Regions from separate parts of the Bacillus pumilus genome, predicted to be linked through region 1. Evidence: predicted binding sites of a transcription regulator. Region 1 holds the regulator's gene; each other region holds the start of a gene.
What was found. Region 1 encodes CtsR, which represses protease genes until heat stress. Its sites were predicted from a motif close to ATGGTCAATAAAGGTCAAACA; they were not measured.
Positions count from the first base shown of each region.

Region 2: a site for CtsR is predicted at 6,018-6,038, ahead of CKW02_RS06660 (ATP-dependent Clp protease ATP-binding subunit). Genes of this name have one in related genera too.
Region 3: a site for CtsR is predicted at 2,907-2,927, ahead of clpP (ATP-dependent Clp endopeptidase proteolytic subunit ClpP). Genes of this name have one in related genera too.

Region 1 is NZ_LT906438.1:99,203-106,811, reverse strand. Features, by position in the region: gene clpC (ATP-dependent protease ATP-binding subunit ClpC) at 1-126, opposite strand, end outside; gene CKW02_RS00580 (protein-arginine kinase McsB) at 123-1,214, opposite strand; gene CKW02_RS00575 (protein-arginine kinase activator protein McsA) at 1,219-1,776, opposite strand; gene CKW02_RS00570 (CtsR family transcriptional regulator) at 1,791-2,255, opposite strand; rRNA gene rrf (5S ribosomal RNA) at 2,433-2,548, opposite strand; rRNA gene CKW02_RS00560 (23S ribosomal RNA) at 2,610-5,540, opposite strand; rRNA gene CKW02_RS00555 (16S ribosomal RNA) at 5,723-7,271, opposite strand; tRNA gene CKW02_RS00550 (tRNA-Ala) at 7,398-7,473, opposite strand; tRNA gene CKW02_RS00545 (tRNA-Pro) at 7,482-7,558, opposite strand; tRNA gene CKW02_RS00540 (tRNA-Arg) at 7,566-7,609, opposite strand, start outside.
Region 2 is NZ_LT906438.1:1,328,214-1,335,822, reverse strand. Features, by position in the region: gene CKW02_RS06715 (cell wall hydrolase) at 1-96, opposite strand, end outside; gene CKW02_RS06710 (hypothetical protein) at 404-598, opposite strand; gene CKW02_RS06705 (YkvS family protein) at 766-954, shown strand; gene CKW02_RS06700 (GNAT family N-acetyltransferase) at 1,107-1,631, shown strand; gene CKW02_RS06695 (hypothetical protein) at 1,724-1,942, opposite strand; gene queF (preQ(1) synthase) at 2,210-2,707, opposite strand; gene queE (7-carboxy-7-deazaguanine synthase QueE) at 2,723-3,454, opposite strand; gene queD (6-carboxytetrahydropterin synthase QueD) at 3,447-3,887, opposite strand; gene queC (7-cyano-7-deazaguanine synthase QueC) at 3,888-4,544, opposite strand; PreQ1 riboswitch class I at 4,704-4,748, opposite strand; gene CKW02_RS06665 (YkvI family membrane protein) at 4,820-5,863, opposite strand; gene CKW02_RS06660 (ATP-dependent Clp protease ATP-binding subunit) at 6,108-7,609, shown strand, end outside.
Region 3 is NZ_LT906438.1:3,229,473-3,237,081, forward strand. Features, by position in the region: gene CKW02_RS16940 (macrolide family glycosyltransferase) at 53-1,222, opposite strand; gene CKW02_RS16945 (DinB family protein) at 1,484-1,948, opposite strand; tRNA gene CKW02_RS16950 (tRNA-Arg) at 2,254-2,329, opposite strand; gene CKW02_RS16955 (TM2 domain-containing protein) at 2,444-2,749, opposite strand; gene clpP (ATP-dependent Clp endopeptidase proteolytic subunit ClpP) at 2,978-3,574, shown strand; gene CKW02_RS16965 (LOG family protein) at 3,634-4,212, opposite strand; gene CKW02_RS16970 (MazG nucleotide pyrophosphohydrolase domain-containing protein) at 4,349-4,678, shown strand; gene CKW02_RS16975 (SulP family inorganic anion transporter) at 4,707-6,329, opposite strand; gene CKW02_RS16980 (beta-class carbonic anhydrase) at 6,367-6,948, opposite strand; gene CKW02_RS16985 (2-hydroxyacid dehydrogenase) at 7,502-7,609, shown strand, end outside.

The DNA.
Region 1 (7,609 bases):
ACCCTCACGAACTAGACCAAGTAAAATGTGTTCAGTACCAATGTTCTTATGGCCTAGGCGAATGGCTTCTTCTTGTGCAAGTGCTAATACCTTTTGAGCTCTTTCAGTGAATCTTCCAAACATCATATCGTTTCATCCTCCTGTCCATTCCTATGCATTTCTAAACGCAGCCTTTCTCTAATAATCGCTGCTCGTTTTATATCTCGTTCATTTGGCTCCAGAGCTCCTCCTGAATATTGTTGAAGAAAGCCAGGCTGTGTCAAAATCATGAGTTCATTCAGTATATTACTTGAAAGCCCCTTAATGATACCTAAATCAATTCCAAGGCGCACATCTGACAAACACTTTGCTGTTTCCTTTGATTCAATCATACGACAATTGGACAAAATCCCTAACGAACGGTACACTCTGTCCTCAAGTTCAATTTTAGATGTTTGATATAACGCTTTTCGTGCAGATCGCTCTTGTTCAATGAGCTGAGCGGTCACACTATTTAAATCATCTACAATGTCTTCTTCTGATTGACCAAGTGTCATTTGATTTGAAATTTGAAAGATGTTCCCTATTGCTTCGCTGCCTTCACCATAAATTCCTCTGACTACAAGACCTAATTGATTAATCGCCGGAATAATCCGATTCATTTGTCTTGTGAGGGCTAAAGCTGGTAAATGCATCATGACCGAAGCCCTAATACCTGTACCTACATTGGTTGGACAGCTCGTTAAGTATCCTCGCTTTTCAGAAAACGCATAATCCACTTGCTCTTCAATCCAGTCATCTATCTGGTTAGCCGCTTTCAGTGCATTGGCTAGTTGGAATCCTGGAAATAAGCATTGGATCCGAATATGGTCTTCTTCATTCAGCATCACACTGATTTCTTCATTTTCAGAAAGCAAACAACCGCCAAATCTTGATTCTGCTAAGTTTGGGCTAATCAAATGCTTTTCAACAAGTACCCTCTTTGCTAAAGGCTGTGTTTCATTCATTCGAATTAGAACAAAGTTTCCGATGTCCTTCACTTCCTGGCTAGCAAACTTTTGCTCGAATTGCTGGAGAACAGCTTCAGCCTCTTCCTGAGAAAACTGAGTTGGGAAACGAACATGCTCTAGATTGCGCGCTAGCCTGATTCGACTGCTTAGAACAATGTCACTTTCTGGTCCTTTTTGTTTCATCCATTGACTTAAAGCGTCTTGAATAAAATGCTGGAGCGACATGTTGTTAATCTCCCTCCCTCTGCTGAGATTGCTCATGCTCTAATGCACGAATTTGATCTCGAACTTCCGCTGCTTTTTCAAACTCTTCTTGTTCAATTAACTGCTTTAGCTCTTGCTGCATCAACTCAAGTTTCCGGCGCACATGAAGACTACCGGCAATCCGTTTAGGCACTTTTCCATGATGGACTGTATTTCCACTATGGACTTTCCGTAAAACAGGGTTTAGATACTGATCAAATGAACGATAGCATTCTGCACAGCCAAAACGGCCTGTTTTTCTGAATTGTTGAAAGGTTAAGCCACATTTAGGACATTGATCCACTTCTCTCGCTTCTTGAAAAATGGATGATCCCTTATTCGCACTTGTGGTAAAGCTAGGATCAATATTCAGTAAGCCTGATAATAGGTTGTGAATCGAGAAACCTTGGTTTCCACTCATAGCATATGAATCACTGTTTTCTTTTGCACATTGTTCACATATGTGCATTTCCTGTTTTTCTCCATTTATAACTTTCGTAAAGTGAAAAGTGGCTGGTCTCTCATTGCATTCTTGACAAATCAATCTTTTCACCCGCTTTACTTTAATTTCAAAGCATTTAACATCGCTTTCATCATCCGAGCCCGCAATTCATCCCGTTCAGGTAAATCAATGTGCAAAACAGAACGGTCCATGACACTGATCATCATCTTTGCTTCTCTTTCAGATAAAATGTTATTTTCGACAAGACGCATGATGATATGATCAGAGGCAGCCTGTGATAAACGATGATATATTTGGGAAATAATATTGTTCAATAAGTCGACTTCATCATTCATTTTGACTTTAATGATGCGGATATAGCCACCGCCGCCACGCTTACTTTCAACGATATAGCCTCTCTCGCTCGTAAAGCGTGTATTGATAACATAGTTAATTTGTGAAGGTACGCATTGAAACTTATCTGCAATTTCATTGCGCTTAATTTCTAATATTTCTCGACCATTCTGATCCAAGACTTCTTTCAAATACTGCTCGATGATATCAGAAATATTTTGTGCCACTCCGCCTCCTCCTCCATTGACTTTGACTATATTTGACTTTAATCTTACTATAAATTTTTTCGGTCGATTTTTCAAGATAATCGCTCAACTAAGAATATTATTTCCACATTTATATGGTGTCAAACCTCTCAAAAACACAAAAAAGACCAGTTCCGTATGGAACTGATCCTTATACAAGCTTGGCGGCGTCCTACTCTCACAGGGGGAGACCCCCAACTACCATCGGCGCTGAAGAGCTTAACTTCCGTGTTCGGTATGGGAACGGGTGTGACCTCTTCGCTATCGCCACCAAACCTGATGGAGAGAATGTTCTCTCAAAACTAGATAACAATGTTCAAGCTTCACATTAGAATATAGGTTAAGTCCTCGATCTATTAGTATCTGTCAGCTCCACGTGTCACCACGCTTCCACCTCAGACCTATCAACCTGATCATCTTTCAGGGATCTTACTTCCTTGCGGAATGGGAAATCTCATCTTGAGGGGGGCTTCATGCTTAGATGCTTTCAGCACTTATCCCGTCCGCACATAGCTACCCAGCGATGCCCTTGGCAGAACAACTGGTACACCAGCGGTGCGTCCATCCCGGTCCTCTCGTACTAAGGACAGCTCCTCTCAAATTTCCTGCGCCCGCGACGGATAGGGACCGAACTGTCTCACGACGTTCTGAACCCAGCTCGCGTACCGCTTTAATGGGCGAACAGCCCAACCCTTGGGACCGACTACAGCCCCAGGATGCGATGAGCCGACATCGAGGTGCCAAACCTCCCCGTCGATGTGGACTCTTGGGGGAGATAAGCCTGTTATCCCCGGGGTAGCTTTTATCCGTTGAGCGATGGCCCTTCCATGCGGAACCACCGGATCACTAAGCCCGACTTTCGTCCCTGCTCGACTTGTAGGTCTCGCAGTCAAGCTCCCTTGTGCCTTTACACTCTGCGAATGATTTCCAACCATTCTGAGGGAACCTTTGGGCGCCTCCGTTACATTTTAGGAGGCGACCGCCCCAGTCAAACTGCCCACCTGACACTGTCTCCCTGCCCGATAAGGGCAGCGGGTTAGAAGGTCAATACAGCCAGGGTAGTATCCCACCGATGCCTCCACCGAAGCTAGCGCTCCGGTTTCCAAGGCTCCTACCTATCCTGTACAAGCTGTACCAACATTCAATATCAGGCTGCAGTAAAGCTCCACGGGGTCTTTCCGTCCTGTCGCGGGTAACCTGCATCTTCACAGGTACTATAATTTCACCGAGTCTCTCGTTGAGACAGTGCCCAGATCGTTGCGCCTTTCGTGCGGGTCGGAACTTACCCGACAAGGAATTTCGCTACCTTAGGACCGTTATAGTTACGGCCGCCGTTTACTGGGGCTTCAATTCGCACCTTCGCTTACGCTAAGCGCTCCTCTTAACCTTCCAGCACCGGGCAGGCGTCAGCCCCTATACTTCGCCTTACGGCTTCGCAGAGACCTGTGTTTTTGCTAAACAGTCGCCTGGGCCTATTCACTGCGGCTTCTCGGGGCTTTAACACCCTAAGAAGCACCCCTTCTCCCGAAGTTACGGGGTCATTTTGCCGAGTTCCTTAACGAGAGTTCTCTCGATCACCTTAGGATTCTCTCCTCGCCTACCTGTGTCGGTTTGCGGTACGGGCACCTCTCACCTCGCTAGAGGCTTTTCTTGGCAGTGTGGAATCAGGAACTTCGCTACTAAATTTCGCTCGCCATCACAGCTCAGCCTTCACGGGAAACGGATTTGCCTATTTCCCAGCCTAACTGCTTGGACGCGGATATCCAATACCGCGCTTACCCTATCCTCCTGCGTCCCCCCATTGCTCAAATGGTGAGGAGGTGGTACAGGAATATCAACCTGTTGTCCATCGCCTACGCCTTTCGGCCTCGGCTTAGGTCCCGACTAACCCTGAGCGGACGAGCCTTCCTCAGGAAACCTTAGGCATTCGGTGGACGGGATTCTCACCCGTCTTTCGCTACTCATACCGGCATTCTCACTTCTAAGCGCTCCACCAGTCCTTCCGGTCTGACTTCACAGCACTTAGAACGCTCTCCTACCACTGTTCGTAAGAACAGTCCGCAGCTTCGGTGATACGTTTAGCCCCGGTACATTTTCGGCGCAGAGTCACTCGACCAGTGAGCTATTACGCACTCTTTAAATGGTGGCTGCTTCTAAGCCAACATCCTGGTTGTCTAAGCAACTCCACATCCTTTTCCACTTAACGTATACTTTGGGACCTTAGCTGGCGGTCTGGGCTGTTTCCCTTTCGACTACGGATCTTATCACTCGCAGTCTGACTCCCAAGGATAAGTCATCGGCATTCGGAGTTTGACTGAATTCGGTAACCCGGTAGGGGCCCCTAGTCCAATCAGTGCTCTACCTCCGAGACTCTTACCTTGAGGCTAGCCCTAAAGCTATTTCGGAGAGAACCAGCTATCTCCAGGTTCGATTGGCATTTCACCCCTACCCACACCTCATCCCCGCACTTTTCAACGTGCGTGGGTTCGGGCCTCCATTCAGTGTTACCTGAACTTCACCCTGGACATGGGTAGATCACCTGGTTTCGGGTCTACGACCACGTACTCATGCGCCCTATTCAGACTCGCTTTCGCTGCGGCTCCGCATCTTCTGCTTAACCTTGCACGGGATCGTAACTCGCCGGTTCATTCTACAAAAGGCACGCCATCACCCTTTAACGGGCTCTGACTACTTGTAGGCACACGGTTTCAGGATCTATTTCACTCCCCTTCCGGGGTGCTTTTCACCTTTCCCTCACGGTACTGGTTCACTATCGGTCACTAGGGAGTATTTAGCCTTGGGAGATGGTCCTCCCGGATTCCGACGGAATTTCACGTGTTCCGCCGTACTCAGGATCCACTCTGGAGAGAACAACATTTCAGTTACAGGGCTGTTACCTTCTTTGGCGGGCCTTTCCAGACCTCTTCGCTTATATCGTTCCTTTGTAACTCCGTATAGAGTGTCCTACAACCCCAAGAGGCAAGCCTCTTGGTTTGGGCTGTTCCCGTTTCGCTCGCCGCTACTCAGGGAATCGCATTTGCTTTCTCTTCCTCCGGGTACTTAGATGTTTCAGTTCCCCGGGTATGCCTTCTCATACTCTATGTATTCAAGTATGGATACTACTCCATTACGAGCAGTGGGTTTCCCCATTCGGAAATCTCCGGATCAAAGCTTGCTTACAGCTCCCCGAAGCATATCGGTGTTCGTCCCGTCCTTCATCGGCTCCTAGTGCCAAGGCATCCACCGTGCGCCCTTTCTAACTTAACCATTTCTTACTTTAGAAAGAATCACTATGTGTGATGAACTTTGCATTGCATTCAATGTGAATGTATTACTTATTGTTATCTAGTTTTCAAAGAACAATCCTGTCTCGCTAGAGACATGTCTTGAAGGAATGATCCTTCAAAACTAAACAAGACGAAAACGCACGCTGCTCCATATATCCTTAGAAAGGAGGTGATCCAGCCGCACCTTCCGATACGGCTACCTTGTTACGACTTCACCCCAATCATCTGCCCCACCTTCGGCGGCTGGCTCCATAAAGGTTACCTCACCGACTTCGGGTGTTGCAAACTCTCGTGGTGTGACGGGCGGTGTGTACAAGGCCCGGGAACGTATTCACCGCGGCATGCTGATCCGCGATTACTAGCGATTCCAGCTTCACGCAGTCGAGTTGCAGACTGCGATCCGAACTGAGAACAGATTTATGGGATTGGCTAAACCTTGCGGTCTCGCAGCCCTTTGTTCTGTCCATTGTAGCACGTGTGTAGCCCAGGTCATAAGGGGCATGATGATTTGACGTCATCCCCACCTTCCTCCGGTTTGTCACCGGCAGTCACCTTAGAGTGCCCAACTAAATGCTGGCAACTAAGATCAAGGGTTGCGCTCGTTGCGGGACTTAACCCAACATCTCACGACACGAGCTGACGACAACCATGCACCACCTGTCACTCTGTCCCCGAAGGGAAAGCCCTATCTCTAGGGTTGTCAGAGGATGTCAAGACCTGGTAAGGTTCTTCGCGTTGCTTCGAATTAAACCACATGCTCCACCGCTTGTGCGGGCCCCCGTCAATTCCTTTGAGTTTCAGTCTTGCGACCGTACTCCCCAGGCGGAGTGCTTAATGCGTTAGCTGCAGCACTAAGGGGCGGAAACCCCCTAACACTTAGCACTCATCGTTTACGGCGTGGACTACCAGGGTATCTAATCCTGTTCGCTCCCCACGCTTTCGCTCCTCAGCGTCAGTTACAGACCAGAGAGTCGCCTTCGCCACTGGTGTTCCTCCACATCTCTACGCATTTCACCGCTACACGTGGAATTCCACTCTCCTCTTCTGCACTCAAGTTTCCCAGTTTCCAATGACCCTCCCCGGTTGAGCCGGGGGCTTTCACATCAGACTTAAGAAACCGCCTGCGAGCCCTTTACGCCCAATAATTCCGGACAACGCTTGCCACCTACGTATTACCGCGGCTGCTGGCACGTAGTTAGCCGTGGCTTTCTGGTTAGGTACCGTCAAGGTGCGAGCAGTTACTCTCGCACTTGTTCTTCCCTAACAACAGAGCTTTACGATCCGAAAACCTTCATCACTCACGCGGCGTTGCTCCGTCAGACTTTCGTCCATTGCGGAAGATTCCCTACTGCTGCCTCCCGTAGGAGTCTGGGCCGTGTCTCAGTCCCAGTGTGGCCGATCACCCTCTCAGGTCGGCTACGCATCGTCGCCTTGGTGAGCCATTACCCCACCAACTAGCTAATGCGCCGCGGGTCCATCTGTAAGTGACAGCCGAAACCGTCTTTCATCCTTGAACCATGCGGTTCAAGGAACTATCCGGTATTAGCTCCGGTTTCCCGGAGTTATCCCAGTCTTACAGGCAGGTTACCCACGTGTTACTCACCCGTCCGCCGCTAACATCCGGGAGCAAGCTCCCTTCTGTCCGCTCGACTTGCATGTATTAGGCACGCCGCCAGCGTTCGTCCTGAGCCAGGATCAAACTCTCCGAAAAAGTACAAAACCGAAGTTTTGTTTTTCGTCAGTGTTTGACTGACTACCTATGATATAACATAGGATTTTTTATAAAAACTCGAATTAACAGGTACGTTTTGTCTTGTTTAGTTTTCAAAGATCATATTGGTGGAGCCTAGCGGGATCGAACCGCTGACCTCCTGCGTGCAAGGCAGGCGCTCTCCCAGCTGAGCTAAGGCCCCATAAAAGATGGTCGGGAAGACAGGATTCGAACCTGCGACCCCTTGGTCCCAAACCAAGTGCTCTACCAAGCTGAGCTACTTCCCGATCTTAATGGCGCGCCCGAGAGGAGTCGAACCCCTAACCTTTTGATCCGTA
Region 2 (7,609 bases), 1.2 Mb from region 1:
GTGACTTAATGTGCCTTGCTGCTCTTGTATGTTGTCCATCTTCATGGCTGCGATTAGCATAAGGATGACAAAAAGAGCGGTATGAATTTTCATCATTCGCCTCATTCCTCCTTTAATTAAAGTAGGCGGTAAGATACTTGTCCACTCTAACAAGAGCTCCTTCTATTTTCACGCACAAAGATTTGCATGCCTAACCAAATTCCGTCATTAAATGGCATGTCCTAGTTGAATTGCGTATCAACTGGAATTGTTAGCGCTTAAAAAGACCCCTTTTCCGCCTATAATCATCCTTATGCTCCTGATTATGGGTTATTACATTTTCTTTTCAGATGTATCAAGCTCGTTTGAAGTGTGACAAAAGAACTAAAATAAAAAAGCTTTCTCTCATTCATGAGAAAAAGCTTTAGCTTCTTGCTTCTGTAAGATATTCAAAAATAACATCTCCACCATGTTTCGCAATCCCGCGAAAATACTTAAAATCATCTTGATTCACCAAGATCGAACGAAACGTTAAAAAATCATCTTTCTGAATGGTCACTTGCTTTTCTGTCCCATTTCGTAACGATTCAAGTATTGTGAGCATTTGTTCTTCCGTCAAATAAACCGCTCCTTTACAGCCATCATCAAATATTAAATATATCATCCGTTAGGAAAGCATACAACGAAAACGAAACAAAAACGTCTTTATCCTTTACATTGGTATGAAAATATTGCAAAATACTTTTTAATAGGGAATGAAATCTGTTTTTAAAGGAGAGGGATCGGTTGAAGATTGCAAAAATTGGAAATGTGATCGAATTTAGAAATGGTTTAACAGGTGTAGTTGAAAAAGTGAATGAAAACTCTGTCATTGTGGATGTCACCATTATGGACAACTATAGAGATTTAGAACTGGATTCACTAACAGTCGTTAATCATAAAAACTATAAAATCATCAAAGACTCCGTACATTAATTTGCAATCCTCAATTCAGACTATCGATACATACGTAAATACGAAGCAAAGCTGTTCATTTATTTGTTGAAAAGGTGAATAGTATTTCAGACAACTTTCTATTTTTATAAAGTGATGAGATGCAGTATTAGCTCTAGACAGGAGAAACTAAAATGCAAAATTCAAATGATATCATTGTGCGTTTTGGGAATATGGAAGACGCTGAAACTACTTTAGACATACAGTCATCAGTGATTGCTGAATCAGATTATTTACTTACAACGCCTGAAGAAAACAAAAAAACCCTTTTAGAACACAAGGCTTGGATACAAAAAAGAATAGAGAACGAAAACGAAACGTACATAGTTGCTCAAAAAGACGGAAAAGTCATTGGGTTTATAGCATTTGAAAATGGATCAAATAGAAAAAGAACTGCCCACGCAGGTTCATTTGGTTTGATGGTTCATAAGAGCTTTAGAGGTTTAGGCGTAGGGGAAATGTTGCTAACAGCGTTATTAAATTGGGCAGAAATGAATCCTTCGATCGAAAAGGTTAGTTTAGCGGTATTCTCTACAAATCAAAAGGCCATTTCTTTGTACAAAAAGATGGGATTCAGAGAAGAAGGTCGTAAAATAAAAGAATTTAAAATAAGTGAACATGAATACTGGGACGATGTTTTAATGTATAAACTTGTTTAATACCATAAAAATAGATGCAGAAATAAGGACATAACATAAATTGATTCATCAATTTGTTATGTCCTTTTCTTATTATTTTACCTGTACTAGTGTCAGTCTTTTTGCGTATGAAAGGTTTGCATTTCCGCTTTCGTTTTGTACATGTCAACCTCCTCTGGGGTGATAACGCCTTTATCAATCAAAAGTGCAATCACTCCAAGCAATGTAGAGGCACTCCATTTATATCGTTCTTTGTTTTGATGTTCGAGCATTTGAAGTTCTTCTTTTAGCTCCCTCAGCAGCTTCTCTGTCTTTTCTTCTTTGTTTACCAACTCAAACGCCTCCATTAGTCGTTCATTGCCTCTATTTTATCTTAAAGCAAATAAGATAAGCAAAAAACACAATTCCCCTTTACAAACATACGTTCTGTCATGTATAATAATTTTACGAGCTGGTAGCCCCCAGCCGTCCTAGCAAGTTCTATTCCCATTTTTATGAGGAGAGCGACATGACTCTTCTCTTTTTTTATCACTTCAATCTAATTCATCCCATTCAAACCCATAAAAAAAGACATGTCATTAGGCATGTCTTTTCCTTTATTAGCGATTATCAATCGTTTCAGGATACATATCATGATTCATCATGCGATATGAAGCCATTTCTTCATATTTGGTACCAGGTTTTCCGTAGTTCGTGTACGGGTCAATTGAAATACCGCCTCTTGGTGTAAATTTGCCCCATACTTCAATGTATCTTGGGTCCATCAATTCAATGAGATCATTCATAATAATATTCATACAATCCTCATGAAAATCACCGTGGTTACGGAAGCTGAACAAATACAATTTTAATGATTTACTTTCAACCATGATTTCATTTGGGATATAGCTGATATAAACTGTCGCAAAATCCGGCTGACCTGTTTGCGGACAAAGTGACGTAAATTCTGGGCAGTTGAATTTCACAAAATAATCTCTATTTGTATGTTTATTTGGAAATGTTTCAAGCACTTGTGGTGCATAATCAAACAAATAATTGGTTCCTTGATTTCCTAGTAAAGTGACACCTTCTAATTCTTCTGGTTTTCTTGTCGTCATGTCGTCTCTTCCTTTCTATACGCCTCGTTTATTGCCCCATAATAATGTGTGCAGCTGCGGCAGCACTCTTACGCGATTTAAGTCTGGGTCTTGCGCTACTTGATCGACAAGCGCTTCATACTTCTTTAATAAGTGCGTCAATAAGTACGCATCATCACCTGTTGTCGTGTCATCATTTCCTACCTGCAAATAAAAAGGAAGCTCTGGATATTTCGCATGAACATCCTTTGCATAGGCTAGATCATGATCGTCAAAAATCACGACCTTCAGGCTTGCATGCTGCAATCTATTTCCGTTTTTCAGCTCATCTATAATACGCGTGAGTTTCGTGAAATCTGTTTTCATATTTGAGCTTGGCGGCTTCGGAGAAATCGTTAAATCATCAATTTTCAAAAACCAGTCCTGATACATTGTCCCTTGTGTTTCAAGCGCTGTATCAATTCCTTCTTCGTGTAGCAAATCAATAAGTGATTCCATTTGTTTTAAAAGCGCAGGGTTTCCCCCTGAAATGGTGACATGAGAAAAAGCCTGTCCACCTATTCTTTTTAATTCCTTGACAATGTCCTCTGCGTGAAGCCACTGAATGTCATGCTTTGCTGATCCATTCCAAGTAAAGGCGGAATCACACCAGCTGCAAGAGTAGTCACAGCCAGCCGTTCTGACAAACATGGTTTTTTGTCCAATGACCATCCCTTCTCCTTGAATGGTCGGACCAAAGATTTCTAATACAGGAATTGCTTTAGCCATTGTGTTCAACTCGTTTCGGCCGGTAAATGCAGTAGCTTGTTGGTGTCTCCCTAACAAAGACCTGAACACATACTGGTTTATTTGCTAAAGTCGATAAATATGCTGCGACTTTGTCATGCACTGTCTTTGCCACAACCTCTGTAGTAGGCATCGCGTATGGATCGGTTGATGAGAATTCCTCATGATCATTGAGTAGCGTGTGATCATACTGTCCATGAATAAGTTTTTTCAGTGTACTAAAATTGACAAGGAAACCCGATTCATCTAGGTCATCTCCAGCAATGGTTATATTGATGGTGTACGTGTGACCATGTACACGGCTGCAAGCACCTGCATCCTCTCTTGGGATGAAATGGGCAGCTGATATATGCATATCCTTGTTCAATTCAAATGAGTATGGATGATTCGTTTGTGGATAGATTTGAGAAAGCATTTATTTTGCCTCCTTCATTTCCATATAAGTGTCATAGCCCTTTTTCCGAAGCTTACACGCAGGACATTCCCCGCAGCCATCAGACATGATGCCATTATAGCAAGTGAGCGTTTCATTTTTCACAAAATCTAATGCATTCAGCTCGTCTGCTAGCTTCCATGTTTCTGCTTTATTGAGCCACATGAGTGGTGTATGGATGACAAATGGTTTTTCCATCGCCAAATTCACTGTGACATTACAAGACTTTACAAACTCGTCACGGCAATCTGGATAGCCGCTAAAGTCTGTTTCACATACACCTGTGATAATATGTCTTGCACCGATCTGATACGCAAGAATAGAAGCGAAGGATAAGAACACTAAGTTTCTTCCTGGTACAAATGTGGAAGGCAGCTCTCCTTCTTTTTCCTCAATGTCAATGTCATCTCTTGTTAAAGCATTTGGTGCCAGCTGATTCAAAAGAGACATATCTAATAGATGGTTCTTCACACCTAACTTGTCAGCAATTCTTTTGGCGACATCAATTTCTTCTTGATGACGCTGATTATAATGAAAGGTCACGGTTTCTACCTCTTCGAATTGTTGAAGTGCCCATAATAAACATGTCGTACTGTCTTGTCCCCCGCTAAAGACAACGACTGCTTTTTCATTTTTCATCTTCTGTTCTCCTCCTTTTGCAGATCTATACACTCGTACAAAGCTGCATCTGAAAGGCTCATGAAAACCCCTATTTTTCTCAAAAGAAAAGACACCTTTACATGTGTACGAGGTGTCCCAGCCATAAAAAATAAAAAATGCCACATCCAAGGATACGGCAAGTCCTTAGTTTTTTATAGAGGGTTTTGCTAGAACCTCTCCCGTTTACACGGATTTTTGTTCAATTTTCACAGAGGATAGTGTACCACATATTTTCCATGCAGGCTATCCTTTCTTTACTTATCATGTGATGCAGGCACTTTTTTTAGAAAAAGAAAGAGGATAAAAAAGATGCTCACATAGCCAAAAATAGGATAAACTGTTGATATCAATGTACCGTAACCAATTTTACTAATCACATAGCAGCATAAGAGAATAAGGGATATTGTCAAGACACTGTTCATTCGTATATACGCCCTCACTTGTCTCTCAAGTCCATATAAATTGCCTATGACGGATGTAAAGACTTCGCCGAAGATCACAAATAAATAAATGAGGTGAATGGAATTTGCTACTTGATACACGACCTGAGCCATTGGAATATCAAACGCCTCCAGCATATCTAATGAAGAAAGAGATAAAAAGCATACAAATAAAATAATTGTCAGCATGACGCCCCCAAGCACAGCTCCCTTTTTAATCACCGCTTCAGAGGTCATTTCATTTGCGACGGGCACTAACACTGCTTGAGAAAGTGCCAAATTAAAAGCACCATATGAGATAGCTGATAAAATCCACTCTCCCGCACCCATTTGCAGCGCAAGAACATAACTTTCACTACTGCTAAAAACGAATGAATCAAGAAACACGATCAATGAAAAGAAAATAAGCATTGGGACGACGAGAACATTGACACCAAATAATCCTTTTGATCCTTTCAAAAGCACAATCACGCTCAGAATGATCGTCAAAAAGATCCCATATTCCTTCGATATGCCAAGTTGCTCTTCAAATATAGCACCTGCGCCAGAAATCATCACTGAAGTGACGCCTAATAAAATAAAAAACATGACGACATTAATATACCTGCTTGCAGCTGCGCCAAATAGAAAACCGTTCATATCTTGATAAGACTCTGCTTCAATTCGTTTAGAAATGAGCATCATTTTTGCCCCAAGTCCAGTAAAAACAGCGCCGCTAATCAAGATTCCGAATAATCCAATCCAGCCAAAACGAACAAAAAATTCTACGATTTCTTTTCCTGTCGCAAACCCAGCTCCAACCACTGTTCCTACATATACAAAGGCAAGCTGAAAAGCGGATTCATTTGAACGTTTCATGTGACCCCTCCGCACCCATCACTTTCGATTGTCTTTTTTTATCCTATGAGACAAGTTCCTTGAAAAGAAGGACAAACCATGATTAAATGCAAAAAAGGATTTTCACCCGCCTTTGAGCAAAACAGTTGAAAGTCAAAATAGGTCAGAGTATACTATAGTCAAAGATGGTCAAACAACAGACCATTTTCTTTAACATTCATTGGTCAAATAAAGTCAAACTTTTATCATAAGGAGGTCATGGCAAATGCGTTGTCAACATTGTCAAGTAAATGAAGCAACTATTCGCCTGAATATGCAAGTGAATTCATCCCGGAGCCAAATGGTTTTATGTGAAGACTGCTACACCTCTTTGATGGAGCAATCAAAAATGAAAATGGGACCTCAATTGTTCGGAGGAAGCTCATTCTTCTCTGGGCAAGAGCAAGCAGGACATACGCAAAACGTAGAGCAGCCAAAGCAAAAAGGCTTACTTGATGAACTTGGCCGCAATTTAACAGATGGCGCAAATGCTGGTTTAATTGATCCAGTCATCGGCCGTGATGAAGAAGTCGCAAGAGTCATTGAGATTTTAAATAGAAGAAATAAAAACAATCCTGTCCTCATTGGTGAACCAGGTGTTGGGAAAACAGCGATCGCTGAAGGACTTGCATTGAAAATTGCAAGTGGCGATGTACCAAATAAATTAAAGAACAAACAAATCTATTTATTAGATGTCTCCTCCCTTGTAGCGAATACAGGGATACGTGGTCAATTTGAGGAAAGAATGAAGCAGTTAATCAAAGAACTGCAAAGCCGTAAAAATATTATCTTATTTGTAGATGAAATCCATCTTCTTGTAGGCGCTGGATCTGCCGAAGGGTCAATGGATGCTGGAAACATCTTAAAACCAGCTCTTGCACGAGGCGAGCTCCAGCTAGTAGGTGCGACGACATTAAAAGAATATCGTCAAATTGAAAAAGATGCCGCACTTGAACGACGCTTCCAGCCCGTCATTGTAGATGAGCCAACACAAGCTGAAGCGATCGAAATTTTAAAAGGCATTCAAGATAAGTACGAAAGCTACCATGGCGTCACCTATTCAGACGAAGCCATTCAAGCGTGTGTTCAATTATCTTCCCGGTATATTCAAGACCGTCATCTACCGGATAAAGCCATTGATTTAATGGATGAAGCAGGTTCAAAAGCGAACCTCTCCATTGATGCAGCAAGTGAAGATGAACTAACAAATCGTCTGAGAGAAATTGCTACTGAAAAACAAGCCGCTTTAAAAGAAGAACAATACGAAAAAGCAGCGAAGCTTCGAGATGAAGAAGAGGCCATTGAAGCTAGACTTCAAAACAAAACAAATGACAAAGAACATGTCGTCACAGCAGAAGACATTCAAGCCATTGTGGAACAAAAAACAGGCATCCCTGTCGGCAAACTGCAAGCAGACGAACAAACCAAAATGAAAGAAATTGACGTCCGCTTAAAAGCACGAGTGATCGGTCAGGAACATGCGGTTGAAAAGGTAGCGAAAGCTGTGAAGAGAAGCAGAGCCGGCTTAAAATCGAAACATAGACCAACTGGCTCCTTCCTATTCGTTGGACCAACAGGTGTCGGGAAAACCGAATTATCAAAAACACTAGCTGAAGAATTATTTGGTTCGAGAGATGCGATCATCCGTTTAGATATGAGTGAGTACATGGAGAAACACTCAGTATCTAAGCTCATCGGTTCTCCTCCTGGTTATGTTGGACATGATGA
Region 3 (7,609 bases), 730 kb from region 1:
TTTCACGCACGTCAGACACCAAATACGAGGGTTTGCCTACACGCTGACAGACTCATGATTGAGTCTGTTTCGTCTGCATCCATTGATCAATCGTCCGCAATGCTTTATCTGTTCCACCTGCTGTTTGGAAGCTTTCTTCAATTTTTTCGATTCCAGCACGGTATGTGTTACTTCCCAGAACAGATTCCACGGTTTCTCTTAGCTGCTTTGCTGTCAGTTGGTCTTTATCAAGTGCACGGGCAGCAGATAGCTCGGTCAGTCTTTGTGCGACCATCGGCTGATCTTTGTCGACCGGAATGACAACCATCGGAACGTGATAATGAATGCCTTCATTGACACTGTTCATTCCGCCATGCGTCACAAACACATCTGTCAGATCAAGCACTTCAAGCTGCGGCACATAAGGCTCGATCAGAAAATGAGAAGGTGCTTCTTTCAAGAGAGACCGATCCACTTTTTCACCTGTTGCGAGCACCACTTTTCCATCAAAGTCGGCAAAGGCATCTATACACATATTAAAAAATGCCTCTGTATCCCCAAGAACGGTGCCCATCGAAATAAAGACGACTTTATCTTGCTCAAGTGCTTCCAGCGGGAAATCATGCTGATCTGCCCTTTTTAGAAAGCTCGGTCCAATGAAAACAAATGAATCGTTCACTGCATCGACAGACGGCTGAAAATACTCACTTGTATACACGATATTCAGTTCTCCGCGATTTTTCATGAATTGCATCAAACGCGTTGGCTGAACGCCAAAACGCTCTTGTATGCTTTCTAACAGATGATCGGCTTTCTCATCTTTTCTGTATAGCGGTGTATCAAAATGCGCCTCTTGCAGCACAAAGGATGGGTTTGAACCGATCCCTGGAATTTGTAAATAATCTCGAACAAGCTCCCCTGCCCCAAACATATCAAAATAGACAAAATCAAATGAATGCTGCTGAGAAAGTATTTCCACCACCTCTAAAATATCAAATGATGTTTGCAGCATGGCATGAAAGAATGGCTGCATGGAATCGAGATTTCCTTCATCCACGTGTAATGTCCGAATATAGTCTGGATGTTTATGTACGTGAGCGCCTAAGCGTTTGATTCGTTCCTCATAATGTACAGTTGTGACCGCATGCACTTCATCTCCACGATCCGCCCAAGCTTTGATGATCCCTAACATAGGATTCACATGCCCTTCAGCGGGAAATGTAATCAATAAAATCTTTGCCACAAGAAATCCCTCCTCATTGTCAATTCTCTTCCATGTTAATCATATACAGCCAGCGGGCTCAACAAATACGCCTGTAAAGGGAAGAAATGAGTCTTATGGCTAGTAATTTTAAGAAGATATCAAAAAAAGACAAAGCCCCCTGTTCAGTGGTTTGTCTTTTTTCTATTATTTTTTGAGCAGCATTTGTTTAAACGCAGCAGACTGTTTTTCAATTGAGATCGGATCAGCATAGATAAATTCATTGATTGAAGTTGAAGAACATTATTCAAACATTAAAATTTTGGGGTCTTTATTGTAACAGTGAACAAGCATAGCATGTAATTGTCCCCTATGATGATAAACATGTGCTAATATCTCTAACAACCATTCATACCTTGTATATGTCACACCCCAATATGAAGTGGTACGAGACAGTAGTTCTGTGTCCGATAATTTCATATAATTATTTTTTAATGAATGAAAATTAGTCATTAAGCCATTTTCTATCGACTTTAAAGTTTTATATGATACATTAGCATAAAAATTTTCCATCTCTTCTTGGGTAGCCTCATTAGCAATACGCCAGTCAGCTTCACAAATGATCGCAATGTGTTCCAGCAACTCTCCGATAGACTGCTTATGAGGTGTTGGTCTTTTTTGTAAATCATCTTCTTCTAATTGACTTACTATTTTTATTAATGTTTTAACAGCTACTTCAATTTGATGTAAAACACTTTCACAATTCATGAGTGCCTCCTTATTAAAGGATTCTGCCCTTTTAGTTGAACAAGCTTTGAGAATATTGTTGATTCAATGATTTTATACTCCAATTATAGATTAACTTTACTTAATTGCTATCATAAAGAAAATTTGTCTTTTTAACAATTTCAATCTGTGCTTTTTGATACAAAATGAACTACTTCACTTAAACGATGATAAATAGTGAAGCTCCTCTCAATTTACTCACACAATAACACTCATAAAAAACAAAAAACCCTTTATTTCAAAGGGTTTTCAGGTTCTTTCACAAATGATCAATCGGATACTATAGACGCGCTCGGAGGGATTCGAACCCCCGGCAGACGTGGTACCGGAAACCACCGCTCTATCCGACTGAGCTACGAGCGCACGATATGTTTTTGAACGTCAGCATATCAAATTATAAGGGAAATGCTGCAAGAAAGCAATAATATTCTGATGACTTCAAAGAAGCCTGCACCGAAAAGATGCAGACATATCAATTTATGCACTTTTAACAGACGCAATAATTTTTCGTTCTATGTTTTCATTTACTTCATCCACTGTTTTGACAAGACAAATGATCCCATCAATAAATGGCCAAATGAAAAATGTCAACCATCCTAGTAGAAGCATGGTCACTGCATAACCTTTTTTTTCATCAAGATAAAAACGATGAATAGCAATAGCTCCAAGGAACCACCACAAAATAAATACAACTAATTTCGACTTTTTTTTGGCTTGAAGTTCGGTTGATACAACAATACGCTGTTGATCAGTCAAACTACTTTTCTCCAAAAGATTATCCACTATTCTTCCTTCTTTCCGACTATATATAATAATAACATAGGTAATATTACCTCATAACAGAAAGTTTTACCATATTTTTTTAAAACTTTTCCATGGTTTAAGAAAAATAAATTTTGGGAAAAATAACATGTGGCTGTCGAATTTTTTGATTGCGTTTTGTTTGACCTTTATTGACCAAAAATGTATCATTGAATTACATACTTACCTAAAAGGTGAAGGAGGAACATTATGAATTTAATACCTACAGTCATTGAACAAACAAATCGTGGGGAAAGAGCTTACGACATTTATTCTCGTCTTTTAAAAGACCGTATTATCATGCTTGGTTCTGCGATCGATGACAATGTTGCCAACTCCATCGTGTCCCAGCTGCTTTTCTTAGAAGCTGAAGATCCAGAAAAAGATATTTCTATCTACATTAACAGCCCTGGCGGTTCAATCACAGCTGGTATGGCCATTTACGATACGATGCAATTTATTAAACCAAAGGTATCAACCATTTGTATTGGTATGGCTGCATCTATGGGTGCGTTCCTGCTTGCTGCTGGTGAAAAAGGTAAGCGTTATGCTCTTCCAAACAGTGAAGTCATGATTCACCAACCACTAGGTGGTGCCCAAGGTCAAGCAACAGAAATTGAAATTGCGGCAAAACGAATCCTTTCTTTACGCGATAAACTGAACCAAGTACTTGCTGAACGCACTGGTCAGCCAATCGAAGTGATTGAGCGCGATACAGATCGTGACAACTTCAAAACAGCGGAAGAAGCACTTCAATACGGACTCATTGACAAAGTCTTGACCCGTAATGCAGAAGAACAAAAATAATATGACAAAACAAACCGTCTGCTCCTCGAACAGACGGTTTTTTGTGGTTGAAATACGCTTTAAGACAGCTCCGTCCATTTCTGCTGAAGAGATGGTGTTTGATAAGAAGCCATCTGCGTGATTAATTCCTCCGGTTCGCTGGAGGCATGTAACAATTGGAGGTGTGATTCATTCGAGAAACCTTCCTGTACACTAAACTTCACCATGTCAATGAGCGGATTGAAATAGTCATTCACTTGATACAAGCCGATTGGCTTTTGGTGAATGCCGATTTGTGCCCAGCATAGCACCTCAAATAATTCTTCATATGTACCAAAGCCGCCTGGCATCGCAATAAATCCATCAGCCAGCTCACTCATTTTCGCTTTTCGTTCATGCATTCCTGTTACCTCGATTAATTCTGTCAGCTCTTGATGTACAACTTCTCCTCTAAAAAGCCCCTTAGGCATAACTCCAATGACTTGCCCGCCATGTCTTAAGACCTCATCTGCAATGGCACCCATCAATCCAATTCGTGAACCGCCGTATACAAGACGGATGTCATGCTCTGCCATATAAGTCCCCAGCTCTACAGCCTTTTCTTTGTACACGTCCTTCACGCCTGGATTCGAACCAGCAAACACACAAATCGTTTTCATCAAAACAGCTCCATCTCTCTCTATGATTTCTTCACCCACTCATTCTACTATAATTGTTTTTAAAAAAACAGCCGCTTCATCTATATATAGTGTAAAATCAAAAGGTGCACACCATATAAGGAGCTGTATAAAGAGAATGCAAACAAATGAGATGGAGAAATGGATCAAGGATTTTTACAAAAAGAGAAATTGGACAGAATACGGACCGTTTATCCGGTTAGGGTTCCTGATGGAAGAAACAGGAGAACTCGCTCGCGCTGTTAGAGCCATCGAGATCGGACGTGACCGGCCTGACGAGCAAAAACAAAAATCATCTGAGTTGAAGAAAGAACTCGTTGAAGAAATGGGAGATGTGTTAGCGAATCTACTTATTTTAGCCGATCTCTATGATGTCACAGTAGAAGAGATTTTCTCCTCTCATCAACAGAAACTCACAAAGCGTTTTTCAGAACTGAAAAGCACGTGACCACATCGTCACGTGCTTTTTTCCACCTTTATAGCTGCTGTGGTGAGATATCATCTGTTCGTTCAAAAAAATACTGTTTTCCAATATGATGGAAAAGACCTGTTCGACGCAAAAGCTCTTTCGGCTGTGATTGAAGTCCGACAATCATCAGCTTACCATTATGATGCTTTAACCGATTGGAGATATTCATCAGCACCGCTTCTGCTGATGTGTCCATATAATTGACTTTATTCATGAGCAGAATGAGGGTTTTCGGCTTTGTCTGAACATGGTCAAGAATCGAATTTTCGAGTGAATCTGTTGTCCCGAAAAACAGCGGCCCTTCAATGGCGTACATACTGATGCCTTGCTGGTCTGTCTGTTTTTCTAAAGCAGCTGCTGTTTCCATCTGGGGAACCGCAACGTTTGGATGAATGCTGGTCGTCTGGCTCATTTTTTTGATGAAAGCGATAAAGGCTAAAATGAGACCTGCGGTGACGCCAATAATCAAATCACCGATGACCGTCAGCAGGAAGGTCACAACAAGTACAAGGGAATCCGCATTTTTCACTTTTACAATATTGATAAACTCTTTTTTCTCACTCATATTCCAAGCCACAAACATTAAAATCGGTGCCATCGCAGCAAGTGGAATCATCGACGCATATGGCGCAAAGAGCATTAAGATGAGCAGCACGACGACGCCATGCACAACACCTGAAATCGGGCTTGCTCCGCCATTTTTGATGTTTGTTGCCGTACGGGCAATCGCCCCAGTCGCCGGTATTCCTCCGAACAGCGGTGCCGCCATATTGGCGATCCCTTGTCCGACAAGCTCCTTGTTGCTATCATGCTTAGAGCCTTTCATATTATCAGCAACCATTGCGGACAAGATCGATTCTACTCCGCCTAAAAGCGCAATGACAATCGCTGGAGGGAGGAGGTAGATCATTTTTTCAATCGTTAATTCAGGAAAAGCAAAGCTTGGCAGCTGACGAGGAATTTCCCCATATGCCGAGCCGATCGTTTCAACTTGTCCTTGGAAAAAGAGAACAGCTAGAAACGTTGAAGCCAATAGACCTAATAGAGCACCAGGTATTTTGGGAATGTATTTTTGTGCCACCAATATCACAATAAGCCCAATAACAGCTGTGATGATGGCAAGACTGTTTGCGGTACCGAGATGGACCACAATTTCTCTCATATTGAGGAAAAAGCTTTCATGCTTTTCAACACCCTTTAATCCGAGGAAATTGGCAATCTGTCCTGAAAAAATAATGACAGCAATGCCAGCAGTAAAGCCGATGATAACCGGACGAGGAATAAATTTCATGAGCTTCCCTAGTTTGAATATCCCGAATAATACAAGCATACACCCTGCCATAAAACCGGCAATGAGTAAGTTTTCGATACCGTATTGGCTGACGATACCAAATAAAATCGGAACAAACGCCCCAGTCGGCCCGCCGATCTGATACTTTGAACCACCAAACAATGAAATCAAAATGCCGGCAACGATGACTGTGTATAATCCATATTCTGGTCCGACACCAGATGCAATGGCAAAAGCCATGCCTAAAGGAATTGCCACAACGCCCACGACAAGCCCAGCGATTAAATCACGTCTAAATTTTGATGAATCATATCCTTCAAATCTTCCATAAAAACGCATGGTATGTGTTGGCCTCCTTCAAGTATGTGTAGATGATTTAGGTATACTGCGCATCAATCTGATTATCTTTCACAACGACATCCAGCTTTCCCGTTGCTGGATGAATGACAAGTCCATGAACAGCCACATCACTTGGCATCAATGGATGCTCTTTAACCAATTTCACACTTTGGGACACACTCTCTTCAACCGAATCAAAGCCTGTCAGCCATCCCTTTAAATCAACTCCTGAGTTTTTCACAATGCTCAAACATTTCTCTTCAATGCCACGCGCTTTCGCCTTTTCAAGTAAAGGATCTGCCGCAAGACCTGCCATTCCGCATTCATGATGTCCTACAATGCATACCTCTTCTGCCTTTAGCTCATAGATTGCTAGCAGAATACTCCGCATCACACTGCCAAAAGGATGTGTTACGATGGCGCCCGCATTTTTAATGATCTTCGCATCACCGTTACGTAGCCCCATGGATTGCGGCAATAATTCCAAAAGACGTGTATCCATACAAGTTAATATGACGAGTTTCTTTTCAGGAAATTTCCCCGCTTTGTAAGGCTCATAATGTCTCTCTTGTACGAACTTTGAATTGTGCTGAAGAATCTGTTCTAATTTTGATCCCATCCTGCCATCTCCCATCTTTTTATAAGTCACGTAAGCTCCTGCCTGTCCTCCTTTTCTTTCGTGTGTTCTCAAGCATAAAGATGAAAAATGATAGAAAAAAAAGAAAAAAATGAGAAAACGATGAGAAGAAATGTGATCATTTTCTCTCATTTACGCTTCATCGCAAGGGGGACGCGGTCTTCCTTTCAATCTATCGTTCTCTACTCGCCAAAAGACGATGAAATGGTTTAGTAGAAAACGACCTTCCCGTTTAATATGTTTCAAATATAATCATTTTTCTATCAAAAAATCTCGATCTATTTTCCAGTTTGTCAGATAATCTCTCAGAAAAACCGGCTTTTTCATATATCACAACTCCCATTAGCTGATTTTCATCTAAGTAAAAAATGAATCAGATGGCATATGAATACCCTTTTTCACTAAGAAAATGTCTCTCTTTTCCGTTATTTTAGTATATTAAATATTGAGCAGATAACCTTCAAACGTGTTCAGCCGAAATGGTTGCTTTATAATAAAAGGAGCAAGATGATCATGTGAAAGGAGCGAGTTGACAATGAAACCACACATTTTTGTCGCCAAACCATTACCTGCTTCATTTGAGGAAATACTAAAGGAACATTGTACATACGAGGTTTGGCAATCCAAGGACCCCATTCCAAAA